Regions from separate parts of the Granulicatella elegans genome, predicted to be linked through region 1. Evidence: predicted binding sites of a transcription regulator. Region 1 holds the regulator's gene; the other holds the start of a gene.

Region 1 (3,376 bases):
CAGAGATTTATTAGAAGAATACGATGCAACTCATATTCAAATTATTCCTAAAATTGAAAACCAAGAAGGTATCGACAACATTGACGAAATCTTAGCTTTATCTGATGGTTTAATGGTTGCTCGTGGAGACATGGGTGTTGAAATTCCTGCAGAGGAAGTTCCAATCGTTCAAAAAGCTTTAATTAAGAAATGTAATGCTTGTGGTAAACCAGTAATCACAGCTACACAAATGTTAGATTCAATGCAACGTAATCCACGCCCAACTCGTGCGGAAGCAGGAGACGTAGCAAATGCTATCTTCGATGGTACAGATGCAGTAATGTTATCTGGTGAATCTGCAGCAGGGGACTACCCAGTAGAAGCTGTTAAAACAATGGCAAGCATTTGTGTACGTACTGAACGAGAATTACGTGGACAAGATAAATTTAAACTAAAAACTTATGATGCAACAGATGTGGCAGAAGCGATTGCTCGTTCAGTAGCTCATACAGCTAAAAACTTAGATGTTAAAACAATTGTAGCTGCAACTCAATCTGGTCATACTCCAAAAATGATTTCTAAATATCGTCCAAGTGCAAATATTATGGCTATCACATACACTGAACGTCAACAACGTGCGTTAGCATTAGTATGGGGTGTTCAACCTTTTGTAATCGATAGACCTACATCAACTGATGAAATGTTTAAGCTTGCAAATGATACCGTGTTAGAAAAAGGATTTGCTGAAAAAGGAGAATTATTAATTATTACTGCAGGTCTTAAAGTTGGAGAAACAGGTTCAACAAATATGTTGAAAGTCCAAAAAACATTTTAATATTTGAAATAGATCTTTCTATATAGTAGTAAAGGACGGTAGCAGCCTCGCAAAAGTGAGTCTCATGTCTAAATTTCGACCCTAAGGTCTCGAAATTTCCTAGTAAAAGTTGCCCATCGGCAACTTTTACGCTTACTACTATGAAAGATTTTTTCTACAAAATAAAAACTCTTCGTTAAAAAACAAAGAGTTTACTATAATTGTTATTAAAAAATTCGATTACGATAGAGGCTGACTACTTTTCCTAAGATAGTTACATTAGGTAAGATAATCGGATCTAGTTGATCATTTTCCGGTTCTAAACGAATATGGTCAGATTCTCTAAAAAATCTTTTACATGTGGCAGTGTCTTCTTCAGTCATTGCAATGACGATTTCACCATTAGAAGCAGTGGATTGTTTTCGTACGATAACAGAATCGCCATCGAAAATTCCTGCGTTAATCATACTGTCTCCTTTAATGGTCAGCATGAATAAGTCTTCTGCATCTTGTTGTAAGTCTGGTGGAATGGGGAAGAATCCATTTGCCTCTTCGATTGCTAAAATAGGAGCACCAGCAGTAACGGTTCCTAACATTGGAATAGCAGTAGCTGTAGCACCAATTGTTTTTAGACCAATTGGTGTTACTTCAATGGCTCTAGGTTTACTAGGGTCTCGTTGAATGTATCCATTTTTTTCTAAACGAGAAAGGTGTCCATGTACAGTCGATGTTGAAGAAAGTCCAACGGCATTACAAATTTCTCGAACAGTTGGTGGATAACCATGTTTTTTAACTTTTTCATATATAAAACGTAAAACATCGATTTGTTTTGAATCTTTTCCATTTGACATTGTATCACCTTCTCTATTTCTTTTAGGTAATCATAGCACAAATTGAACACTAAATCAAACAAATGTTCGCATGGTAGTGTGTTTTCTTTTTATACAAATAATGGTATGATAAAAAGGTAGAAATAGAAATGAGGAAAGGAAGTCTGATATGTTAGATCCTAAGAAAATTGCGAGAATTAATGAATTAGCTCGTAAGAAAAAAACAGTTGGATTAACATCTGTAGAGCAAGAAGAACAATTGTTATTACGTCAAGAATATTTAGAAGCGTTCCGTGGAGGAATGAAAAATCATATTGAAGGATTAAAAGTTGTCGATGAAGACGGTAATGATGTAACTCCTGAAAAATTGAAGCAAATTCAAAGAGAAAAAGGATTACATAGTCGTAACGAAGAATAATTTTTTCATCAAAATAGGAAATAAATAAAATAATTATTTGAATAGGAGTGTTAATATGTTTGATAAAGTAGATCAATTAGCGGTAGATACAATTCGTACAATGAGTGTGGATGCCATTCAAGCCGCAAATTCTGGACATCCAGGGTTACCAATTGGTGCTGCTCCAATGGCTTATGTATTATGGTCAAAATATTTAAAAGTAAATCCAAAACAATCTAAATGGGTCGATCGTGATCGCTTTGTTTTATCAGGTGGACATGGTTCAGCACTTTTATATTCATTATTACATTTATCAGGTTATCAAGTTTCAATTGAAGATGTAAAAAATTTCCGTCAATTTAATAGTAAAACTCCAGGGCATCCTGAAGTCGGTCACACTGATGGAGTAGAAGCAACAACAGGTCCTCTAGGACAAGGATTCGCCAATGGTGTAGGGATGGCAATGGCTGAAGCACACCTAGCTGCAACTTACAATCGTCCAGAATTTCCAATTGTAGATCATCATACTTATGTGATGTGTGGGGACGGGGATTTAATGGAAGGTATTTCTTATGAAGCAACTTCATTAGCAGGTACTTTGAAATTAAATAAATTAATTGTATTATACGACTCAAATGATATTACATTAGATGGTGAATTATCAAAATCATTTAATGAGAGTGTGAAAGATCGTTTTATTGCTCAAGGTTGGAATTATATTCGAGTTGAAGATGGTAATGACTTAGATGAAATTGCAGAGGCAATTGAAGAAGCGCAAGGTGAAACTGAAAAACCAACTTTAATTGAAGTGAAAACGATTATTGGATACGGCGCTCCAAACCAAGGAACAAATAAAGTTCATGGTGCTCCTTTAGGAGAAGAAGGTATTAAAATCATGAAGCAAAATTATGGCTGGGAATATGCTCCATTTGAAGTGCCAGAAGAAGTAGCTCATCGTTTTGATAAATTATTAGTACAAACTGGGGAAAAAGATTATCAAGAATGGCAAGAATTATTCGAAGCATATCGTAAAGAATATCCTGAATTAGCGAAACAATTCGAAGATGCTTTCTTTGGAAAAATTGAAGTGGATTGGAAAGAAGTCTTACCAAAATATGAATTTAACAGTCCTGCAAAAGCTTCTCGTGTCACAAGCCAAGAAGTGATTCAAGAATTAGGAAAACATATTCCATCATTCTGGGGAGGTTCTGCAGATTTATCTTGTTCAAATAATACAATGAATAAAGCAGATACTGATTTTGAAGCTAGTAATTATGCTGGACGTAATATTTGGTTTGGTGTACGTGAGTTTTCAATGGGGGCAGCACTAAATGGTATTTTATTACATGGTGGTAC
Region 2 (3,376 bases), 600 kb from region 1:
AGAAGTGATTAGTTTTTATATTTGCTTGCCGAATGATGCGGATGTTTAAAGAAAAAGTATTTCTGAAATACCGACCCCGAAAAGTTTGACTAAAAATCTAACGCTTGGAGGTCGGTATCTTTTTGCTAGTCATCATTTTATAAAATTGTTATGATAGAACAAAATGAACGTGGAGGAAGAAGTATGAAATTAACAACATGGAATGTGAATGGGATTCGTTCGGTGTTAAATAAAGGAGCTTTACAAGAATATGTATTAGAAGCTCAACCAGATATTTTATGTTTACAAGAGACAAAGGCACAGCCTGAACAAGTGGAGTTAGGAATGGAATTTGCAGGATATCATGCCTATTGGAATTCAGCTGTGAAAAAAGGGTATTCTGGAACAGCCATTTTTACAAAAGAAGAACCGATTTCTGTTCAATATGGATTAGGAATTGAAGAACATGATCAAGAAGGACGTGTCATTACAGTAGAATATACGGACTATTATTTAGTGACAGTGTATACGCCAAATGCAAAACGTGATTTAACTCGTTTAAGTTATCGCCAAGTGTGGGAAGATGATTTCTTAACCTTTATTAAAAAGTTAGAAGAAACAAAGCCGGTTATTTTGTGTGGTGATTTAAATGTAGCGCATAAGGAAATCGATTTGGCAAATCCAAAAACAAATACAAAAAATGCAGGATTTACAAAAGAAGAGCGTGAAAAATTTGATCAAATTGTAGAGAATGGCTTAGTAGATGCGTTCCGTTATCGTTATCCAGATACAGTAGGAGCTTATACTTGGTGGAGCTATATGGGTGGTGCTCGTGCAAGAAATATTGGATGGAGAATTGACTATTTTGTTGTATCAGAAGTGTTAACCTCTCGCATTCAAGAAGTGAAAATTCGTGCGGATGTAACCGGAAGTGACCACTGTCCAGTGGAGATGGAAATTATCTAAGAGTTTAAAAATGTCTGAATTTTGGTAGTGAGGGACTATGAAGATTCAGACTTTTTTGTTAAGTAGGAATCTGCTCAAAATTTGCTCATTTTTTTGAATTCACTTAAAATGAAGATGTATGACTATACAAGAACGTTTGTTCGTAATGTAAAAGAAACTATGCTATACTAAGGCGAACGCCTAAAGGCAGAGTTTTTGATTTTAGATAGAAATAGAGGAAGATGGAATGGCGAAAGATCAGATTATCGTTCGTGGAGCACGCTCCCATAATTTAAAAAATATCGATGTAACAATTCCAAGAGATCAATTAGTAGTAATTACAGGATTATCTGGTTCAGGGAAGAGCTCACTAGCATTTGATACATTATATGCAGAAGGACAAAGAAGATATGTAGAGAGTTTATCAGCCTATGCACGACAATTTTTAGGGCAAATGGATAAACCAGATGTCGATAGTATTGATGGATTAAGTCCGGCAATTGCGATTGACCAAAAAACAACTTCTCGTAACCCTCGTTCAACAGTGGGAACAGTAACGGAAATTAATGATTACTTGAGATTGCTATATGCACGTGTAGGAAAACCTTACTGTCCAAATGACGGAACTTTAATTGAAAGTCAGTCGATTGAACAAATGGTGAATCGTGTAATGGAATTGCCAGAAAGAACAAAAATTCAAATTTTAGCTCCAATTGTAAAAGGGAAAAAAGGAGAACATAAAAAAGTTTTCGAAAATATTCAAAAAGACGGCTATATTCGTATTCGAGTAGATGGCGAAATGATGGAAACAACGGATGAAATTTCATTAGAAAAAAATAAAAAGCATTCGATTGAAATTGTTGTTGACCGTATTATTGTGTCCGATAAGAGCCGTTCAAGATTGTTCGATTCATTAGAAGCAGCGCTTCGTTTAGCAGAAGGGTATGCGATTGTCGATGTCATTGGGCAAGAAGAAATCTTGTTTAGTGAGCATTATGCTTGTCCTCATTGTGGATTTACTATTGGAGAATTAGAGCCACGTCTATTTTCATTTAATGCACCTTTTGGAGCTTGTCCGAAATGTGATGGATTAGGAATGAAATTAGAAGTGGATATCGACTTAGTTATTCCAGATAAAGAGAAAACTTTAAATGAAGGAGCATTAGCGCCTTGGAATCCGATTAGTTCGAACTATTATCCAGAAATGCTGCGTCAATTTTGTGAGCAGTTTAAAGTTCCAATGGATTTACCTTTTGAAACATTAACACAATCTCAGAAAAATCTAGTGTTATATGGTTCTGGAGACGCCACTTTCCATTTCCATTATGAAAATGAATTTGGTGGTGTTCGAGATGTGGATGTACCTTTTGAAGGAGTCATTGTCAATGTGAAACGCCGTTACCATGAGACGAATAGCGAGTATACAAGAGAACAAATGCGTCAATATATGACAGAATTATCGTGTAAAGCTTGTCATGGACACCGTTTAAATGAACAGGCATTAGCAGTAAAAGTGAATCATAAACATATTAGTGAAGTGTTAGAATTATCCGTTGATGAAGAAATTGAATTTTTCAAAGAGTTAACCTTATCTCCACAAGATGAACAAATTGCCGCTCCTATTTTAAAAGAAGTGCAATCTCGTTTAACATTTTTGAAAAATGTTGGTTTGCAATATTTAAACCTTAGCCGTGCAGCAGGAACATTATCAGGGGGAGAAGCGCAACGGATTCGTTTAGCGACTCAAATTGGATCGAATTTATCAGGAGTTTTATATATTTTAGATGAGCCATCAATTGGATTGCATCAAAGAGATAATGATCGATTAATTCAATCGTTACAAAATATGCGTGATTTAGGAAATACATTAATTGTAGTCGAACATGATGAAGACACCATGAGAGCAGCGGATTACTTAATTGATATCGGACCAGGAGCAGGGGAATTTGGTGGGCAAATTATTGCTGCTGGAACGCCAAAAGAAGTGGAAAAAAATCCAAACTCATTAACGGGTCAATATTTATCAGGGAAAAAATCAATTGCCGTTCCAACTGAACGTAGAACAGAAGATAAAGGGTGGATTCACTTAAAAGGAGCAAGTGAAAATAACTTAAAATCTGTTAATGTGGATATTCCTTTAGGAAGATTAGTAGCAGTTACAGGAGTTTCAGGTTCTGGAAAGAGTTCTCTTGTCAATGGAGTATTGAAAAAAGCTTTAGCAAGAGAAATTTCAAAATCAAAAGAAAAACCTGGGGCCTTTAAATCAATTGAAGGATATGAAGGTTTAGATAAAATTATTGATATCGATCAAAGTCCAATTGGTCGTACTCCAAGAAGTAATCCAGCGACTTACACAAGTGTATTTGATGATATTCGTGATTTATTTGCAACGACAAATGAAGCAAAATTACGTGGCTATAAAAAAGGACGTTTTAGTTTTAATGTCAAAGGT

The links. Region 1 encodes LexA, which represses DNA repair genes until DNA is damaged. Its sites were predicted from a motif close to CNAACANNTGTTNG; they were not measured.
Region 2: a site for LexA is predicted at 1,075-1,088, ahead of uvrA (excinuclease ABC subunit UvrA). Genes of this name have one in related genera too.

Annotation. Positions count from the first base shown of each region.
Region 1 covers NZ_CP085953.1:1,794,820-1,798,195, reverse strand. Annotated here, with positions in the region: partial or broken gene pyk (pyruvate kinase) at 1-802, shown strand, start outside; gene lexA (transcriptional repressor LexA) at 1,021-1,644, opposite strand; gene LK443_RS08865 (DUF896 family protein) at 1,793-2,041, shown strand; gene tkt (transketolase) at 2,097-3,376, shown strand, end outside.
Region 2 covers NZ_CP085953.1:505,150-508,525, reverse strand. Annotated here, with positions in the region: gene LK443_RS02580 (sensor histidine kinase) at 1-49, shown strand, start outside; gene LK443_RS02575 (exodeoxyribonuclease III) at 184-945, shown strand; gene uvrA (excinuclease ABC subunit UvrA) at 1,172-3,376, shown strand, end outside.